Regions from separate parts of the Pseudomonas sp. Con_6 genome, predicted to be linked through region 2. Evidence: riboswitches for the same ligand, from Rfam matches in the RefSeq annotation. Region 2 holds a riboswitch; each other region holds the start of a gene.

Region 1 (6,674 bases), 3.1 Mb from region 2:
CACCCGGAACGATAGATGAACGACACACTCAGGAAGCGGGACCGTCGATCTCGTTGAAGCCGCAGTATTCTTCCCAGCTCATCCCCAGCGCTTGCGCCACTTCACGGTGAACCTCCAGGCGCATGGCCTGCAGTTCTTCGGGCGATTCGGCGATCAGGCGCAAGGTCAGCTCCCAAGGCTCGACACCCTGTTCGTGGGCCTCATCTTCGAACGCCCACTGAATCTGTTGCTGCTGCTCGGCTTCGCTCAGCGCCGCGATTTCCGCAACCAGCTGCGGATTGGCCTGGACGAAACGCTCCAGGGCGGCCGCTTGGCGGAATTCTTTTGCAATCATCTTTATACCTGTTCGCCGGAGTGCCGGCATTTTCGTTCAACCGGCTGAAATCTATCAGTTTTCATTTGCGGCTTACTAGATGCCTCAGGCGGCAAAAGCACCGTACGCCACAGATACCCGGACAACCCCAAACGAAAAAGGCGCCTGGTTTTCACCAGGCGCCTTTCAGAATATGGGGTGGACGAAGGGAATCGAACCCTCGACCACAGGAATCACAATCCTGCGCTCTACCAACTGAGCTACGTCCACCATCTGTTGCTGACTTGCTGCTTTCTCGCACCTCACTCGCAGGCGCTGAAAGCTTGAATGGTGCGGACGAAGAGACTCGAACTCTTACAGCTTGCGCCGCTGGAACCTAAATCCAGTGTGTCTACCAATTTCACCACGTCCGCGTGAAGCATCTAAAGCAAAGGCGCCAGACTTTCATCAGGCGCCTTTCAGAATATGGGGTGGACGAAGGGAATCGAACCCTCGACCACAGGAATCACAATCCTGCGCTCTACCAACTGAGCTACGTCCACCATATCGCATCTGCTACTTGTGCCAAAGCTGCCTTGATTGGCGCACCCGGCAGGACTCGAACCTGCGACCATCCGCTTAGAAGGCGGATGCTCTATCCAGCTGAGCTACGGGCGCATATTTAATCTGCTTTCGCTTGCGATTACAAATTAACGTTAGCCGTACCGAACAAGCCAGAATTCGCTTATTCTTCCCGACCTTGCTAACCAGTGCTAGGCCCTGCCCGACAAGTGAGGCGCATCTTATAGACGGCCTGTAACACCGTCAACATATTTCTCGAAAAATTTCATTTTATTGAAGGGCTTAGGGTATTTGCCGGACCAAGCGCCTTTGCCCTTCGCCTTGCTCATGAGAGAATGCGCGCTCTTTTTTCTCTCGATGGTTAATCACCCGTCATGACTGCACAACTTATCGACGGCAAGGCGATCGCCGCCAGCCTGCGCCAGCAGATCGCCCAACGTGTCGTTGAACGCCGCCAGCAGGGTCTGCGCACCCCGGGCCTGGCGGTGATCCTGGTTGGCACCGACCCCGCCTCCCAGGTGTATGTATCGCACAAACGCAAGGACTGCGAGGAAGTCGGCTTCATTTCGCAAGCCTTCGACCTGCCGAGCACGACCTCCCAGCAGGAACTGACCGACCTGATCGATCGCCTCAACGATGACGCGAACATCGACGGCATCCTGCTGCAACTGCCGCTGCCGGCGCACCTCGACGCCTCCCTGCTGCTGGAGCGCATTCGCCCGGACAAGGACGTCGACGGTTTCCACCCGTACAACATCGGCCGGCTGGCCCAGCGTATCCCGCTGCTGCGCCCGTGCACCCCGAAAGGCATCATGACCCTGCTGGAAAGCACCGGCCAGGACCTCTACGGCATGAACGCCGTGGTCGTCGGCGCCTCCAACATCGTCGGTCGCCCGATGGCCATGGAACTGCTGCTGGCCGGCTGCACCGTCACCGTCACCCACCGCTTCACCAAGGACCTCGCCGGCCACGTCAACCGTGCCGACCTGGTGGTGGTCGCCGCCGGCAAGCCGGGCCTGGTCAAGGGTGAGTGGATCAAGGAAGGCGCCATCGTCATCGACGTCGGCATCAACCGCCAGGAAGACGGCAAGCTGGTCGGCGACGTGGTCTACGAGACCGCCCTGCCCCGCGCCGGCTGGATCACCCCGGTGCCAGGCGGCGTCGGCCCGATGACCCGCGCCTGCCTGCTGGAAAACACCCTGTACGCCGCGGAAGAACTGCACCAGTAATCCCGCACGGCGCTACAAACAGAACGGCACCTTCGGGTGCCGTTTTTGTGTCCGCGTTTTACCAAGCCCCCTCCTTCAGGTTGACGAACGGTCATCCCGATGGTCAGATGCCGCCCGTTTTCAGGTGTCTGCTGCCGCCGTGCAGCAGGTGAAACGGGAAGCCGGTGCGTCTTCAACGACAAGTCCGGCGCTGCCCCCGCAACGGTAAGCGAGTGAAGCACTCAACAGGCCACTGTGCGCATGACGCATGGGAAGGCGAATGGCTTCCATCCTCGCAAGCCCGGAGACCGGCCTGAAGCATCACGACTGGAGAAAGGACTCGTCAGTCATTTGGCAAACCTGCGGTGGGCGGGCACGAGCCGGTAGTCTGGCGCGCGTTCGCCAGTACCCTCCTGTGCGCTTCCCGAAATTTACTTTCGAGAAGTCAATGAGCAACACATCCTTCACTCCAATCGCGCGCGCGGTTCTCGGTTGCCTGCTTGGCAGCCCTGCGGCACTCCACGCCGCCGACGCACTCACCCTCGCCCAGCAGATCGTCTCGGCGCCGCCGGTGGAATCCAACACCATCGGGCAGATGGCCCGCTACGGCAGCAAGGTGGAGGTGGTGGAGCGCGAGCAGATCGAGCGCGCCGGCCCCAGCGCCGACATCACCCGTGTCCTGCAGATGTTCGTCCCCGGCCTGTACGTCGCGCCCAAGCAGGGCCCGTTCGACTACGGCACCTATTCGCTGCTGGGCGGGCGCAACGACGACACCCTGATCCTCCTCGACGGCGTACGCCTGAACAACCGCCTCTACGGCGGCATCTACATCGACACCCTCCCCGCCGCAGCGATCGAGCGCATCGAAGTGCTCAAGGGCGGCCAGAGCCTGCTGTTCGGCACCCAGGCGGTGTCCGGAGTGATCAATATCGTCACCCGCAACGCCCAGTCCCGCGATGCCTCCGGCCAGGTCAACCTGGGGGTCGACAGCTTCGCCGGGCGCAATGGCGATGCACGCATCGAACGGATCTTCAGCAACAGCTTCGGCGACCTCGGCCTGCTCGCCTATGTCAGCCACAACATTTCCGAGGGCTACCAGCCGTACCGCAGCAGCGACATCGCCGCGACGGTGAGCGACCGCAAGCGCAGCTACGAGGTCAACACCTTCGGCGCCAAGGCCGCGCAGAGCTTCGGCGATACCAGCCGCCTGGAACTGTTCTACCAGTACAGCGCCGCCAGCCTCGACTTCCTGCGCCCGACCTCCAACCGCAACACCACCAACGACCGGGTCCAGCAGATCGCCACGGCGACCTTCCAGCAGCACCTGAACGAAGACTTCAGCTACTTCGTCAAGGGCCACATGAACGACTGGGACACCAACTACAACCGGGTCTACAACAACACCGACGGCAGCACCCGGGTGGTCAACCACAACGACTACTGGGGCTTCAGCGACTGGGGCGTGCAGGCCGAAGGCACGGCGGTGCTGCCCGGCAACCACACCCTGGTGTTCGGTACCGACAACCAGTTCTACAAGGGCAAGGACGATGTCCTGAAGATCGACCAGAACCAGGCCGAAGCCCACGCCCTGTATGTGCAACTGCGCCCCGAGATCACCGCCCTGCCCGACTGGCACCCGAGCATCGGCGTACGCCGCGAGCACCTGAGCGGCGGCGACAGTGCCACCGTGGGCATGTTCACCTCGCTCTACGACCTCACCGACAACCTCAAGCTGCGCGGCCAGTTCGGTTCGGCCTACAAGCTGCCGAACGCCGAGCAACTGTACGTCAACGAGCCGGGCGACGAGATGGGCAACCCGAACCTCAAGGCCGAGAAAAGCCGCAATGCGGAGCTGGGCCTGGACTACAGCAACCTGGCCAACGGCCAGCCGTACAGCGTCAGCGGCACGCTCTTCCATCGGCGCATCGAAGACCTGATCACCCTCGTCGACAGCCAGTGGGTCAACGGCGACGGCGAGATCACCGTGCGCGGCTTCGAACTCAACGGCCAGGTGCAGCTCAGCGACCGCTGGCAGGTGCAGGCGGACATGACCCGCAACCTCACCGAGTCGCGCAACGGCGCGACCATCAACAACATCCCGCATTACTTCGCCCGCAGCCGGGTCGGCTACGAGTCCGCCGACCGCATGTGGGGTGCCGGTGCCGCGGTGCGCTACATCGGCAGCGTGATCAGCCCGCGGGATATCGACTATGGCCACTACACCGTGGTCGATGCTGATGCCTACCGCTACCTGGACGGCCAGCGCCAGCACCGCCTGAGCCTGCTGCTGGAGAACCTGCTGGACCGTGACTACACCACCAGCATGGATTCCAGCTCGCCGCGGGTGAGCAACCTGGGGCGGCCGTTCACAGCAGAAGCGCGGTACACCTACAGCTTCTAGGCCGCTGTGTGACCGACACGGACCCGCTCCAAGGTCCGCGTCGGGTCGACGGATTTCGAAGGACAGTCCATGAACGAACAAGACATCCCCTGCAACCCCGAGTGGTCGCACATCCCCGACCACGCCCGCCACGTCATGCTCTGCACCGGCCCGCGCTGTACCCTGCGCGGCGCCCTGAAAGTCTGGAAGACGGTGCGCAGCGAACTGCTGACCGCACAACGCATGGAAACCGCCAACGGCGTCCTGTTGACCCGTACCCACTGCCAGTTCCCCTGCAACCTCGGCCCGGTGGCGACGGTCTACCCGGACCGTTGCTGGTACCGCATCGCCAGTCACGACGATGCCCGACGCCTGGTCCGTGAACACCTGGTGGACGGTCGCCCGGTCCAGGACCTGCTGCTCAACGGAGACCGCCAATGAAGCACCTGACGTGGCTGTTGCTGCTGGCCTGCTCCTGCGCCCAGGCCTTCGACTACCCGAATTGCGGCGAAACCTGGACGCTCAAGACCCCGGCGCCACAACGCATCCTGGCCCTCAACCAGCACGCCGCCGACCTGTTGCTGGCCCTGGGGGCAGGCCCCGCCCTGGCCGCCGTCAGCTATATAGATGACGACGCCGACGCCCTGAAGGAAAACCGCTACCGCGGCGTCCCCCTGCTATCGCGCAAATACCCCTCTCAGGAAGTCTTCTACGCCGGACGCTTCGACCTGGTGGTCGGCGGCTTCGCCAGCGCCTTTCGTGACGGCGTCGGTTCGCGCCACGACCTGAGTCGCCTGGGCATCGCCAGCTACCTGCTGGAAGACGCCTGCGCCATCCCGCCCGCCTCCGGCTTCGCCGCCATCGAACACGACCTGCGCACCCTCGGCGCCCTGCTCGGCCGCCAGGCCCGCGCCGAAGCACTGATCGCCCGCCAGCGCGAGGACCTGCAACAGACCCGAGCTCTCGCCTCCAGGCACAAGCCGCTGCAGGTCTTCTACCTGGACAACCAGACCCAGGGCCTGGACAGCGAAGGCAGCCGCGGCTTCGTCACCGAACTGATCGCAGTGGCCGGCGGACGCAACCTCTTCGCCGATATCGCCCTGCACCGGGTCACGGTGGACGCCGAAACCCTGCTCCGCCAGGACCCGGACGTACTCCTTCTGGCCGACGCAGTCTGGTCCCCGGCCAGCGCCAAGCGTGACTACCTGCGCGAGCACCCGGCCCTGTCGCACCTGCGCGCGGTGCGCGAGAACCGCATGATCGACATTCCCTTCACCCACCTGGTCGCCGGCGAACACAGCGCCCGCACTGCCCTGCAACTGGCCCGGGAGCTGGCACGAATCAGCGATTGAAGGCGCGCAGCCGATTCGGCTGTTAAATCACCGGTTTCAGCTTTCCCGGCTGGGCGCCCCATGTGCTTCAGCCGGGATTGCGCCGGCATCGGGAGGACAATGAACGCATCGCCAACCCCGGATGCGTGCCCCGATGCAAACAACAAATACGGTCCTGATGATCCGCCCGGCGCGGTTCGCCTTCAACCCGGACACCGCCCTCAACAACCGCTTCCAGAAGCCCGTGCTGGATGCCGAAACCGCGCAGCAGAAAGCGCTGGAGGAGTTCGACGGCTACGTCGACACCCTGCGCCAGCACGGCGTCGAAGTCCTGGTGGTGCAGGACACCCCGGCACCCCACACCCCCGACTCGATCTTCCCCAACAACTGGTGGAGCAGCCACGCTGACGGCAGTCTGGTGCTGTATCCGATGGAAGGCCAGAACCGCCGTCTGGAGCGGGACAAGGGCGTGTTGCGGGTACTCGACGAGCGCTTCGCCATCCGCGACACCATCGACCTCAGCCCGCTGGAGCAACAGGAAATCTTCCTCGAAGGCACCGGCAGCATGGTCCTCGACCGCGAGCACCGCATCAGCTATGCCTGCCATTCCGGACGCACCCACGGCGAGGCCCTGCGCGCCTTCGCCGAGCGCCTGGACTACCGCCTCTGCGTGTTCCACGCCGTGGACCGCCACCAGGCACCGATCTACCACAGCAACGTGATGATGAGCGTCGGCCGCGAGCTTTCCGTGGTCTGCCTCGACGCCCTGCCCAACGCCGCCGAGCGCTACACCCTGGAACGCAGCCTGCGCGACACCGGCAAGGACATCCTCGCCCTGGACTTCGACCAGCTCGAAGGCTTCGCCGGCAACATGCTCGAAG
Region 2 (6,674 bases):
CCAGCACGTCGCCGTTGGGCAGCACGTAGAGCCAGCGCGGGTGGTCCAGGCCGTCGGCGAAGGCCGCGACCTGGGTGCCTTGGGCGGCGGTTGGCTTGGCGCCACCGGCCCAGCCCACGGCCGGGGCGATGTTCACCGTGGGGATCAGGGTCTTGTTCGGTTCCGGCAGTTGCGGCGACGGGCCGCTGCCATCGGTGACCTGCAGGCGCGCGGATTCGCCACAGGCGGTCAGGCCGGTGGTGAGGGCCAGCAGCACGGCAATGCGCAGTGAGGACATGCTCGACTCCTTCGCGTAACGGTGGGGGCGTTACAGGTCAGAGGTGGGGCGGGGGAGGGTGGTTCAGTTGGATATGGGGTGGGGGCTGTATGAATCCGGATGCTTGGTTTGGGAATGTATCAGGGCTTGCAGGTGCTCGCCTTGAGCCTTGTAGCGTCCTTGAGATCGAGCGCCGCGCGGGCGGCGCTCGATCTCAAGGACGCTACAAGGCTCAAGACAGGCATTTCAGGGTCAAACCTGCTTCAACAACAACGCCACCCCAGGATAGTACTGCCCGAACTCATCATGCAGCTTGCGATACCCATACGGGAAACACCAGGCAATGGCACAGGCATTGTGCTTCTGCAGGTCATCCACCATGTCCTGCAACTCTTCCGGGCTGGCATGCTTTTCCAGCTTCACCGGGCTGACGAACAGCGCCGCGAGCTTCAGCTGGCTCGGATAGGCGATGCCTTTCGCCACCGCGCCGGTTTCCTGCAAGGCACCACTGAGGTCCAGGCGTCCCACCTTCGGCCAGCGCTGCTCGGCATGCAGGTAGGCCGATTCATCACGGCTGGCGATCAGCAGGTCGCAGTGCGCGCCGCGTTCGCCTTCATCGCGCTGCTTCTTGCTCTGGTAGCCCTGCAAGGTCACGAGTTCTGCCTGCCAGATGGCTGCGGATAGCGTGCCGAGGTTGGCTTGGACGCCTTGCCAGTAAGGACCTTCGCCATCACCCAGGACCTGGTTGAAGCGCTCGATGGATTCGCCCCAACGCTCCAGCGCCGGACGCAGGAATTCAAGCCGAGGGTTGTTGAGAATCAGGCCTTGCATGCTGCTCTCCTTTCGTAATTGTTGTACGAGTACAGCGAAAACCATGGCGATTTGATATCACCATGGCACAGCCTGCGGATAGTGCCATTGGTCCGGGCTGTGACCGCCGTCTCCAATTGACGCTCCGGATGCAACCCTCTAACCTTCGCGACTTGTTTCAGGTGCTCTGTGACCTCGGCGTCGACAGGGTGAAACAGGGAAGCCGGTGGGCACGCAAGACGTGCGATCCCGGCGCTGCCCCCGCAACGGTAGATGAGCCAAGACCGCGCAAGGCCACTGGGTATCCACCCCGGGAAGGCGCCCGGTCGGGACCGTGAAGGTCCACTCATGAGCCCGGAGACCGGCCTGCAAACAGTCAACGGCATCACGGAGGGTGATGCGCGGTTTGCCGGGCCCTGTCGCCCGACGCCTGCGCCTGTCCCCCCGTGGCCACCTTTCCAGCTGTCGTCGCTTCCCGCCTGTCGACAGTGGCCCGCGGAGACCCCCGATGAGCGAATCCCCCGAACGTGACGAACGCCACCTGGCGCGCATGCAGCGCAAGAAAGCGGTGATCGACGAGCGCATCGCCAATTCCCCCCACGAATGCGGCCTGCTGCTGGTGCTCAGCGGCAACGGCAAGGGCAAGAGCAGCTCGGCCTTCGGCATGCTCGCCCGCGCCCTCGGCCACGGCATGCAGTGTGGCGTGGTGCAGTTCATCAAGGGCCGCAACGCCACCGGCGAAGAGCTGTTCTTCCGCCGCTTCCCCGAGCAGGTGCGCTACCACGTGATGGGCGAGGGCTTCACCTGGGAAACCCAGGACCGCCAGCGCGACATCGCTGCCGCCGAAGCGGCCTGGGCCGTGTCGCGGCAACTGCTGCAGGACCCGAGCATCGGCTTCGTGGTGCTGGACGAATTGAACATCGCCCTCAAGCATGGCTACCTTGACCTGGATCAGGTGCTCGGTGACCTGCAGGCCCGTCCGCCGATGCAGCACGTGATCGTCACTGGCCGCGGCGCCAAGGACGAGATGATCGAACTGGCCGACACCGTCACCGAGATGGGCATGGTCAAGCATGCCTTCCAGGCTGGCATCCGTGCCCAGAAGGGCGTCGAACTATGAGCGACACCCGGCACTGCCCGGCGGTTCTGATCGCGGCTCCGGCCTCCGGCCAGGGCAAGACCACCGTGACCGCAGCTCTGGCCCGCCTGCATCGCAATCAGGGGCGCAAGGTCCGCGTGTTCAAATGCGGACCTGACTTCCTCGATCCGATGATTCTCGAACGTGCCAGTGGCGCGCCGGTGTACCAGCTCGACCTGTGGATGGTCGGTGCCGAGGAAAGCCGCCGCCTGCTCTGGGAAGCCGCCGCTGAGGCGGACCTGATCCTGATCGAAGGGGTCATGGGACTGTTCGACGGCACTCCGTCCAGTGCCGACCTGGCCCGCCATTTCGGCGTGCCGGTGCTGGCGGTGATCGACGGTACGGCCATGGCCCAGACCTTCGGCGCCCTGGCCCTGGGCCTGGCGCGCTACCAGCCTGACCTGCCGTTCGCCGGCGTGCTGGCCAACCGCGTCGGCACCTTGCGCCATGCGCAACTGCTGGAAGGCAGCCTCACTGAAGGCCTGCGCTGGTATGGCGGCTTGTCCCGGGAGACCGGGATCGAACTGCCGAGCCGCCACCTGGGGCTGGTCCAGGCCAGCGAACTGACCGATCTTGACCTGCGCCTCGACGCCGCCGCCAAGGCCCTCGGTGACAGCTGCCAGTCGTCCCTGCCGCCGCCGGTGGCGTTCGCGGCCCCCGAGCCGCGTGCCGTCGAACCGCATTTGGCCGGCGTGCGCATCGCCGTGGCCCGCGACGAAGCCTTCGCCTTCACCTACGGTGCCAACCTTGATCTATTGCGGGCGATGGGCGCCGAGCTGAGCTTCTTCTCGCCGATTCATGACTGCGAACTGCCGACGGCGGACAGCCTGTACTTGCCCGGCGGCTACCCCGAGCTGCACCATCACGCTCTGGCCGCCAACACGCCGATGCTGGTGGCGATCCGCGCCCATCACCAGGCCGGCAAGCCGTTGCTCGCCGAGTGCGGCGGCATGCTCTACCTGCTCGACGCCCTGACCGATGTTGCTGGCGAGCGCGCCGAACTGGCGGGCCTGCTGGCGGGCGAGGCGACGATGCAGAAGCGCCTGGCGGCCCTGGCCCTGCAGGCCGTTGAACTGCCGGAAGGCACCCTGCGCGGTCACACCTATCACCATTCCCTGACCAGCACCGAACTGGAGCCGATCGCCCGCGGCCAGAGCCCTAACGGCGGACGCGGCGCGGAAGCGGTGTACCGCATTGGCCGCCTGACCGCCTCCTACGTGCACTTCTACTTCCCGTCCAACCCCGACGCGACGGCGGCGCTGCTGGCGCCATGAGCGAACACGCCTATAGCGAGGCCGAACGCGCGGCGATCTATCGCGCCATCGGTGAGCGCCGCGACATGCGCCATTTCAGCGGCGGCGAAGTCGCCCCGGAACTGCTCGCCCGCCTGCTGGAAGCCGCGCACCAGGCACCCAGCGTCGGCCTGATGCAGCCCTGGCGCTTTATCCGCATCACCCGCCGCGACCTGCGCCAGCGCATCCAGGCCCTGGTCGAGGATGAGCGCCAGCGCACCGCGGAGGCACTGGGGCAGCGCTCCGACGAATTCATGCAACTCAAGGTCGAAGGCATCAACGACTGCGCCGAACTGCTGGTGGCGGCGCTGATGGACAAGCGCGAAGCGCATATCTTCGGCCGCCGCACCTTGCCGGAAATGGACCTGGCCTCGCTGTCCTGCGCGATCCAGAACCTCTGGCTGGCTGCTCGCGGCGAAGGCCTGGGCATGGGCTGGGTGTCGCTGTTCGACCCGCAGGCCCTGGCCGACCTGCTGGGTATGCCGGCCGGGGCCAAGCCGCTGGCGATCCTCTGCCTGGGGCCGGTGCGCGAGTTCTACCCGGCGCCGATGCTCGCCCTGGAAGGCTGGACCACGGCGCGACCGCTGGCCGACATGCTGTTTGAAAATCATTGGGGAGAAAACGAATGAGTGTGGCCCTGCTGACCGTGGCCGGGGTGGCGCTGGATGCGCTGCTGGGCGAGCCGCGGCGCTGGCATCCGCTGGTGGCTTTCGGCCGCATGGCCGGGCGCCTGGAGCAACGTTTCAATGCGGGCGGCCGCGGCTGGCGCAGCCACGGCGTCACCGCCTGGTTCCTCGCCGTGGTGCCGCTGACCCTGCTGGCCACCGCACTGTCCTGGCTGCCGTACATCGGCTGGCTGGTGGAAATCCTCGCCCTGTACTGCGCCCTCGGCCTGCGCAGCCTCGGCGAACACGTGCAGCCGGTGGCCGATGCCCTGCGCGGCGGCGACCTGGACGAGGCGCGCAAGCGCGTCGGCTATCTGGTCAGCCGGGAAACCCGCGAGCTGGATGAAACCGCCGTGGCCCGCGCCGCCACCGAATCGGTGCTGGAGAACGGCAGCGACGCGGTGTTCGCCGCGCTGTTCTGGTTCGCCATTGCCGGTGCGCCGGGAGTGGTGCTCTATCGCCTGTGCAATACCCTCGATGCCATGTGGGGCTACCGCAACGAGCGTTTCGGGCGCTTTGGCTGGGCCGCCGCGCGCATCGATGATGTCCTCAACTACATCCCGGCGCGCCTGGTGGCGCTGACCTATGCGCTGCTGGGCAAGACTCGTCTGGCCCTGAAATGCTGGCGCCAGCAGGCGCCGAAATGGGACAGCCCGAACGCCGGCCCGGTGATGGCGGCAGGTGCAGGGGCCCTCGGTGTCGAGCTGGGTGGCCCGGCTGTCTATCATGGTGAATTGCATGAGCGCGCGCGCCTGGGCGAAGGCCCGGCGGCCGACGCCGGAGCCATCGAGCGTGGTTGGCGCCTGGTCTGCCAGGGTGTCTGGCTATGGCTGTTGCTGCTGTGCCTGGGAGCTGAACTCTATGCTTGAACACGGTGGTCGCCTGCAGCGGGCGGTCGAATGCTATGGCATCCCTCGCGAAGCGTGGCTGGACCTGTCCAGCGGCATCGCGCCCTGGCCGTTCCCGGTGCCGGACATCCCGGAGCGCGCGTGGGCACGCCTGCCGGAAACCGAGGATGGTCTGGAGCAGGCTGCCCGTGCCTATTACGGCGTCAGCGAGCTGTTGCCGGTGGCCGGCTCGCAGGCGGCGATCCAGGCCCTGCCGCGCCTGCGTCCGCGCGGTGTGGTGGGCGTGCTGTCGCCGTGCTACGCCGAGCACGCCGAGGCCTGGCGTCGCGCGGGGCATCAGGTGCGGGAGCTGAACGAGACCGAGGTCGAAGGGCAACTGGACGACCTCGACGTGCTGGTGCTGGTCAACCCCAACAACCCCACCGGCCGGGTGCTGCCGCGGCAGACCCTGCTGGCCTGGCTGGAGCGCCTGAAGCGCCATGGTGGCTGGCTGCTGGTGGACGAAGCCTTCATGGACAACACGCCGGAGCAGAGCATCGCCGCCGACAGCCAGCGGCAAGGGCTGATCATCCTGCGCTCTTTCGGCAAGTTCTTCGGCCTGGCCGGGGTGCGTCTTGGTTTCGTCCTGGCCGAGCCGCTGTTGCTGAGGGCGCTGGCGGAAGACATCGGGCCCTGGTCGATCAGCGGGCCGACGCGGATCCTGGGCGCCGCCTGCCTGAGCGATCGCGCCACGCAGCAAGCCCAGCTTGAGCGCTGCACCCGCGCCAGCGCCCACCTGGCCGCGCTGCTGGCCGATGCCGGCCTGACTCCCGACGCCGGTTGCGATCTGTTCCAGTACCTGCGCCATCCCGACGCCGCAGGCATCCACGACTTCATGGCCCGGCGCGGAATCCTTCTGCGCCTCTTCGAACACCCCGCCGGCCTGCGCGTCGGCCTGCCTGCCTGCGAGGCCGACTGGCTGAAGCTGGCGGCGGCGCTGGACGACTACCGCAAGGAACCGCAATGACCACGCTGATGGTGCAAGGCACCACCTCCGACGCCGGCAAGAGCACCCTGGTGACCGCGCTGTGCCGCTGGCTGAAACGCCAAGGCGTCGCCGTGGTGCCGTTCAAGCCGCAGAACATGGCGCTGAACAGCGCGGTGACCGCCGACGGCGGCGAGATCGGCCGGGCCCAGGCAGTTCAGGCCCAGGCCTGCGGGCTGGAGCCGCACACCGACATGAACCCGGTGCTGCTCAAGCCCAACAGCGACACCGGCGCCCAGGTGATCGTCCACGGGCGCGCGGTCACCAGCATGAACGCCGTGGCCTATCACGACTACAAGGCCATCGCCATGCAGGCCGTGCTGGCTTCGCACCAGCGCCTGGAGGCGGCGTATCCGGTGGTGATGGTGGAAGGCGCGGGCTCGCCCGCCGAGATCAACCTGCGTGCCGGCGATATCGCCAACATGGGCTTCGCCGAGGCGGTGGATTGCCCGGTGATCCTGATCGCCGACATCAATCGCGGCGGCGTCTTCGCCCATCTGGTGGGCACCCTGGAACTGCTGTCGCCAAGCGAGCAGGCGCGGGTCAAGGGCTTCGTCATCAACCGCTTCCGTGGCGACATCGCCCTGCTGCAACCCGGGCTCGACTGGCTGGAGCAGCGCACCGGCAAGCCGGTGCTCGGT
Region 3 (6,674 bases), 2.6 Mb from region 2:
GCACTGCACTACCGGGTTCAGGGTGGTTGGTCATTCTGGTCACTTGAGGGGGTAGCGATATGCCATGTTCCGTCATGCAGCATAGCCGTTTCGCTTCGAGGTGATGAATACGGGGCAGTTGCGCTGGTCGCGCTACACGCTTGTGGGCACCCCTGGCCTGGGTTTCAGGCAGGGTGTTGGCTTCCATCGCCCGGCTGACGGCCAGTGCCTGGCTAAGGTAGTCGCAGGCGTTCGTGCTGTTACGCGACGCACTGCCCGGATCGGTCGCCAGGATCCGGGTCGCTATCCTGCGGGTGCCATGACAGCGCCGGCACCCGGCCCTTCTCATAAGGCGCCGGAAAGCGCCGACCACTGCGCAAACGCCTGCCTCATCCTCTCCCACGTCAGCGCATCGGCCGGCACCAGGTGCTCGATCCGCAACGACTCCACGGTGATGTCCAGGGGCATGCCGAAGGTGGTGAAGGTGGACAGGAAGCGCAGTTCGCCATCCGAGGTGTTTACCCGCGTCAGCAGCACTGGCGAGGTGTCCGCATGTGGGCTCGGATCTTCCGGGGCCGGCAATTCGCGGAGCAGCTCCGCCAGCACTGTACTGCCCGCCGCCTCGCGCGAGGCCCGCTGCCACGCCGCCGCCCGCACTTCCCGGGCATTGACGATATGACTGCCCAGCCCGTCCGGATGCATCAGGGTTTCCAGCAGGTTGAGATTCGCCCCCTCGCTCGCCGGCAGCCCGACCATGCCCAGCAGCACTCCCACGCTGGCATTGCTGGCGGTGATATCCCAGTTGCGGTCGATGACGATTGCCGGCGCCGGATTGTTGGCCTGGAGGATATGCCCGATAGCGCTGTGCACCATTTCCAGGGCCGGCGCGTCCAGCGGGGAGGTCGCATAGCGCGGCGCATAGCCGGCAGCGAGGAAGATTTCGTTGCCGTGCTCCAGCGGGGCACCGAGGGCCGAGAGCAGGGCATGCAGGGTGCCGGGACCGGGCTTGGCGCGACCGGTCTCCACGCAACTGAGATGACGCTGGGAAACGCCGGTCATCAGCGCCAGGTCGAGTTGGCTGAGGCCGGCCTGCCGACGCAGGAGGCGCAGGTGCTGGCCTGCCGGGAGTGTCGAGGCGGGATGGGCGTGATGGAAGGCTGGCGGGTTCATGAGTCGACTTTGTCCGTCCTTGTGCGCAGTGTCCATGACCTCCCAGGTCATTGAGAGGCGAGTCACCCTATCACTACCGTTGCCGGGACACACTACCCGGAGGCACGCACATGGTTCGCTTCATCGCATTGGTATTACTGGTTCCACTGATCCTCTACACCGCCTGGACGATCTCGACCGCCGAGCAGTCGCTGCTGGCCTTCGGCCTGGAGCTGATCTCCAGCCCCGACACCGCCCAACTGGTCATCGACCTGTACCTGATGGCCGGCCTGGCTGCCTTCTGGATGGTCCGGGACAATCGCCTGCGCGGCGGATCCACCCGCGCATTGCTTCCCTATCTGCTGCTGACGGCGGTGTTTGTTTCAGTGGGACCGCTGTTGTACCTGGCGGTTCGTGGGCTCGCGGGAGAGCAGCGGACGTGAGTAGCAGCCTGTCGGTCTATGCCCTGTGCGTGGTTGTTCTGTTCGCCAAGATGCTCGCTGTGTCCTGTTACCAGGGCTACTTCGGCCTGCGCCTCAAGGCCTTCGTGAACCCGGAGGATGCCGCGGTGTTCCAGCGACCGGCCCGGGCGACCGAGCACCCGGAGGTCGTACGGGCTTCGCGGGTCTGGGCCAATGACCTGGAGAACATTCCGGTGTTCTTTGCCCTTGGCGGGTTGGCGATCGCCCTCGATACGTCGGCTGCCTTGTGCACGTCGCTATTTGTCCTGTTCACCCTGGCCCGGATCCTCCACACGCTGGCCTACCTTGCTCGCTGGCAGCCGTGGCGGACGCTGTTCTACAGCGTCGCAACGGCTTGCTTGCTGGGGCTTTGCACGATGGTCACGGTTACTGTGCTGGAGACCTTGAGCGGTAATCGTCAGCCAGCAGGCGCCGCATTCACCCCCTCAAGCGTGGCAAAGGAAATGTCCTTGGCCGTGAGCAGGAAATCACTCATGTATGGCACCTCCAGCGTGTCGCTACGCACCGCTGCGAACAGTGTGGCCTGCAAGCCGTCCTGGCCCAGGTGCCTGGCGATCACATAACCGCGCGAGGTGTACTCGTGCAGCGCCCAGTTCGGCAGGCAGCAGACCCCACGGCCGCTGGCCACCAGTTGCATCATCATCACGGTCATTTCCGCGGTGCGGACCTGGGCCGGCTCGACGTCGGCCGGGTCGAGGAAGCGGGTGAAGATGTCCAGGCGGTCGCGCTCGATGGGGTAGGTGATCAGGGTCTGGCCGGCGAGGTCGGCTGGCACCAGGTACGGTTTCTTGCGCAAGGCATGATGCTTGTCGACGGCCAGCATGGCTTCGTAGCCGAACAGCGGCACGTAGGTGATGCCGGGCAGGGTCACCGGGTCCGAGGTCACCACCAGATCGAGGTCACCGCGCTCCAGGGCCGGCAGCGGCGCGAACGACAATCCCGAGGCGAGGTCCAGTTCCACCTCGGGCCAGGCGCTGCGAAATTCGTCCAGGGACGGCATCAGCCACTGATAGCAACTGTGGCATTCGATGGCGATGTGCAGGCGGTCGGCGCTGCCGCCCAGCAGCTTGCCCAGGTTGCGCTCCGTGCTGCGGATCAGCGGTAGCACCTGGTCGGCCAGTTGCAGCAGCTTGAGGCCGGCGGTGGTGAAGCGCACCGGCCTGGACTTGCGCTCGAACACGGGCAGGCCGAGGCGATGTTCCAGCTCGCGGAACTGGTGCGACAGCGCCGACTGGGTCAGGTGCAGGCGCTCGGCGGCCTCGGGCAGGCTGTTGGTTTCGCGCAGGGCATGAAGCGTGCGCAGGTGTCTCAAATCGATCATGAGCTGCAGTCGACCCCCGTCGAACAGTGCGGGAGAGACACACGGACAGGCATCGCCAAGCCCCGCGCAGGCACGGAGCAAGCACCCTGGACAGGGCAAAGGATGGCCATCCCGGACACCCCGCCGGTTGGTGAATGTTTGCCGGCAGGTCTCCTGACTGATGCGTCATGGCCCGGCTCCAGCCTTCCCGGATCGTGTCCAGTGGCGTTTCAGGAGCGGGCTCGGCACCTACAGTTGCGGGGGCAGTTCCGTTTGGCTCGCGTGCGGGCGAGCGACGGATTCCCTATTGATTCCGAGGTGGAAACCGGCGGCCAGGATGGTAGAGCATCGGGGCGGGGAGGGAAAGGTTGCCCTGCAGGGCTGTCTCGGCAGGCATCATGGCGTTCCCCGTGGTCCCAGCGCCTCGCGCATGAAGTCGAGGAAGCTGCGCAGTTTCGGTGTCATCCGCCGATCCGGCGCATACAGCATGTTCATCGGCGAGGCGGGCACCCGGTACTGTGGCAGCAGCGCCACCAGGGTGCCGTCGCGCAGCGCATCGCCCACCAGTTCCTGCGGTTGCAGTACCACTCCGAGCCCTGCCACTGCCGCGGCCAGCAGCGGGTCGCCTTGATTGATCGTCAGTTTGCTTGTAATCGGCACGTCGATACGTCCCTCCGGTCCGTCGAAGGTCCAGTCGGAACGACCGTTGGAAAAAGCAAAGGCCAGGCATTCGTGCTGGCGCAGGTCCCACGGACTGATGATCGGCGGTCGCCGTGCCAGATAGGCCGGTGCGGCACACAGCACGCACTGATAGGGCGCCAGCGGCACGGCCTTCAAGCCGCTGCTGGCCAGCTCGCCGATGCGCAGCACCACGTCATAGCCATCCTCGACCAGATCCACCAGGTCATTGGACAGGGTCAGGTCCACCGCCACCTGGGGATACCTGACCATGTACTCCAGCAGCCGCGGCGCCAGGGTGCGTACGCCATAGGTCACCGGCGCGTTGATGCGCAGCCGCCCGCTGGGTGTACCGCGGGTCACGGCGGCGAGGCTTTCGGCGGCCTGCATGTCGGCGAGGATCATCTTCGCCCGTTGATAGAAGGCGCGACCGAAGTCGGTCAGGCTCTGGCGGCGGGTGGTGCGATGCAGGAGGGAGACGCCCAGGTGCTGTTCGAGCATCTTGACCTGCTTGCCCACCAGTTGCGGCGACAGGTTGAGGTCGTCCGCAGCGGCGCTGAACGAGCCCAGTTCCACGGCCTTGACGAAGGTAGCCATCTGCGTGAGGCGATCCATTACAAACTCTCTGTTTCCAGTCTGCCGCCAGACTAGGCCTTTATCGCCTGGCCGCCAACGCCTAGATTTGCGGCTTCAGTCCTATCGAGAGAAAGAGGGTTTCCCATGGCACGCATTGTCAGGATCCACGCATACGGCGACGCCGACGTTCTTCAGCTGGAAGAGCTGGACGTTCCGGCACCTGCGGCGGACGAGGTACAGATCGCGGTCAAGGCCATCGGCCTGAATCGCGCCGAGGTGATGTTCCGCAACCACGCCTATCTGCAGGAGGCGCAGTTCCCCAGTCGCCTGGGCTACGAGGCGGCGGGGTTGGTCAACGCCATCGGCAGCGCGGTCAGCGGCGTGCAGGTTGGCGATGCCGTGGCGCTGATTCCGCCGCTGGATATCGCCCGCTGGGGCACTTATGGCGAAGTGGTCAATGTCCCGGCGCACCTTGTGGTGAAGAGCCCGGACAACCAGCCATACGAAGAGGCGGCGGCGTCGTGGATGCAGTACGTCACCGCCTGGGGCGCCTTGATAGAACAGGCGAAGCTGCAACGGGGGGATGTCGTGCTGGTCACCGCAGCTTCCAGCAGTGTCGGTCTGGCCGCGTTCCAGATCGCGCGGATGGTGGGGGCCGTGCCGGTGGCGATCACCCGTACCCGGGCCAAGGCCCAGGCACTGCTGGAGGCCGGTGCGGCTCATGTGATCGTCAGCGATGAGGAGGATATCGTCGAGCGGGTGATGGCGCTGACGGACGGAAAGGGCGCCCGGGTCGTGTTCGATCCGGTGGGCGGTCCGGCCTTCGAGGCGCTGACGCAGAGCATGGCCCGGGGCGGGATCCTGCTCGAATACGGCGCATTGAGTCCCGAGCCGACGCCGTTCCCGTTGTTCACCGTGCTGGGCAGGAGCCTGACACTCAAGGGTTATCTCTATTCGGAAATCGTCGCCGACCACGAAGCGCTCGGGCGTGCCCGCAGCTTCATTCTGGATGGGCTGGCGTCTGGCGCATTGCGACCGATCATCGCCAGGACCTTCACCCTCGACCATATCCGTGATGCCCATCGATTCCTGGAGGCCAACCAGCAGATCGGCAAGGTGGTGGTCACCGTATAACCCCGATGGCAAGGTAGCGGCCCTCGACCAGGGAACCTCGGCTGGCCTTTCCAGTCGAAGGCCGCATTCTCCAAAGACCAGGAAGGAACCTTAATGACAAGGATGGTTGCAGTACTCGCCCTGCTGGGCACGCTGGCATCGGCACCGATATTCGCCGCTTCCGACTGTCCGCTTCCCCAGGGCATGCAAGCCTCCATCAGCCTGGCCAAGCAAGCCCTTGGGGCCCGGGAAGCGGGGGTGACCAAGCGTGATCTGCTCACCTACGCGCCGCCGGTGTCCGACGTGCAGATGCCTGAGGTATTCAAGGCGATCGTCGATGAGGTCTACGATTTCCCGCCCCTGCGTCCCGAGGTATATGCCGCCTACCGCTTCGAGCATTGCTTCGTGTCGCAGCAGCACGCTGCGCAACTGGCCAGCCTGAAGTTCGCCGATGTCCATCCGCTGTTGAAGCAGTGCGAGCAGATTGAGCCGGAAGGTGCGCGGCCACCCTGTGCGATGCGTGCGTTGCACAAGGTGACCGGTATTCCGGAATGAGCTGAGTGGAAGCAATCTCGCCCTTGGCAGATCTGAAATGTTTTGCATAAAATTGCGAACAATTCCCATTTGCGCGACAAGGCGGTCCGGCATGCCATCCCCCGATTCCCTCCACGCCCAGGTCAGTCGCCTGTACGTGTCCCAGAGCAAATGGCTGCACGGCTGGCTGCGGCCGCGGGTCAACTGCCAACACCTGGCCGCCGACCTGGTGCAGGACGTATTCATCCGGGTCATGACCGCCGCCGACGCTGCGGCCAAGCTCGAAGCGGTGCGCGAGCCCAAGGGATACCTGGCGACCATCGCCCGGCGGATGATGATCGACCATATGCGCCGCCTGCGCCTGGAGCGGGCCTGGCAGCAGACCCTGGCCGAGCAGCCGGAAGCCTTGGAGCTGTCGCCCGAGCAGCGCCTGGTGCTGCTGGAAACCCTCTACGAGCTCGATGCCATGCTCGCCGCCCTCGGCGAGCAGGTGCGCCGGGCGTTCCTGCTGTCGCAGCTGGACGGCATGTCGTACAGGGCCATCGCTGTCGAACTCGACATCTCCGAGATGACCGTGCGCCGTTACGTCGCCAGGGCGGCCGAGCATTGCATGCTCTACAACCTGAGCCATGGCCAGTGAGGGCGACGCTGACGGTCGATCAACTGGCCGCCATCCGCCAGGCCGCGCACTGGTACAGCCAGCTCAACGGCGGCGATGCCCGGCCCGAGGACTACCGCGCCTGGCAAGGCTGGCTCGACGCGGCGCCGCACAATGCCTGGGCCTGGCAGCAGGCCGAACGCTTGCAGGCGCAGGTGGCGGGTGCCCCGGGGACTCCGGCACACCAGGTACTGTCGCGTGCCGG

What was found. Region 2 has a riboswitch for cobalamin ahead of cobO (cob(I)yrinic acid a,c-diamide adenosyltransferase). Riboswitches for the same ligand answer to the same signal wherever they lie in the genome.
Region 1: linked by a shared signal. The riboswitch ahead of AC5QPF_RS21595 (TonB-dependent receptor domain-containing protein) and the one ahead of cobO (cob(I)yrinic acid a,c-diamide adenosyltransferase) in region 2 are both predicted to bind cobalamin.
Region 3: linked by a shared signal. The riboswitch ahead of AC5QPF_RS19260 (LysR substrate-binding domain-containing protein) and the one ahead of cobO (cob(I)yrinic acid a,c-diamide adenosyltransferase) in region 2 are both predicted to bind cobalamin.

What each region holds. Positions count from the first base shown of each region.
Region 1 covers NZ_CM182011.1:4,851,194-4,857,867, forward strand. The annotation lists gene AC5QPF_RS21565 (DUF6388 family protein) at 29-334, opposite strand; tRNA gene AC5QPF_RS21570 (tRNA-His) at 508-583, opposite strand; tRNA gene AC5QPF_RS21575 (tRNA-Leu) at 642-726, opposite strand; tRNA gene AC5QPF_RS21580 (tRNA-His) at 780-855, opposite strand; tRNA gene AC5QPF_RS21585 (tRNA-Arg) at 894-970, opposite strand; gene folD (bifunctional methylenetetrahydrofolate dehydrogenase/methenyltetrahydrofolate cyclohydrolase FolD) at 1,249-2,103, shown strand; cobalamin riboswitch at 2,209-2,413, shown strand; gene AC5QPF_RS21595 (TonB-dependent receptor domain-containing protein) at 2,531-4,483, shown strand; gene AC5QPF_RS21600 (NAD(P)H-dependent oxidoreductase subunit E) at 4,553-4,903, shown strand; gene AC5QPF_RS21605 (ABC transporter substrate-binding protein) at 4,900-5,814, shown strand; gene ctlX (citrulline utilization hydrolase CtlX) at 5,948-6,674, shown strand, end outside.
Region 2 covers NZ_CM182011.1:1,739,914-1,746,587, forward strand. The annotation lists gene AC5QPF_RS07970 (PQQ-dependent sugar dehydrogenase) at 1-277, opposite strand, end outside; gene AC5QPF_RS07975 (hypothetical protein) at 509-1,087, opposite strand; cobalamin riboswitch at 1,230-1,450, shown strand; gene cobO (cob(I)yrinic acid a,c-diamide adenosyltransferase) at 1,575-2,186, shown strand; gene AC5QPF_RS07985 (cobyrinic acid a,c-diamide synthase CobB) at 2,183-3,478, shown strand; gene bluB (5,6-dimethylbenzimidazole synthase) at 3,475-4,125, shown strand; gene cbiB (adenosylcobinamide-phosphate synthase CbiB) at 4,122-5,030, shown strand; gene cobD (threonine-phosphate decarboxylase CobD) at 5,023-6,015, shown strand; gene AC5QPF_RS08005 (cobyric acid synthase) at 6,012-6,674, shown strand, end outside.
Region 3 covers NZ_CM182011.1:4,332,526-4,339,199, reverse strand. The annotation lists gene AC5QPF_RS19280 (ATP-binding protein) at 1-34, opposite strand, end outside; gene AC5QPF_RS19275 (MmyB family transcriptional regulator) at 325-1,149, opposite strand; gene AC5QPF_RS19270 (DUF2834 domain-containing protein) at 1,260-1,571, shown strand; partial or broken gene AC5QPF_RS19265 (MAPEG family protein) at 1,568-1,984, shown strand; gene AC5QPF_RS19260 (LysR substrate-binding domain-containing protein) at 2,008-2,931, opposite strand; cobalamin riboswitch at 3,058-3,255, opposite strand; gene AC5QPF_RS19255 (LysR substrate-binding domain-containing protein) at 3,307-4,203, opposite strand; gene AC5QPF_RS19250 (zinc-binding dehydrogenase) at 4,309-5,298, shown strand; gene AC5QPF_RS19245 (hypothetical protein) at 5,392-5,832, shown strand; gene AC5QPF_RS19240 (sigma-70 family RNA polymerase sigma factor) at 5,924-6,451, shown strand; gene AC5QPF_RS19235 (FecR domain-containing protein) at 6,448-6,674, shown strand, end outside.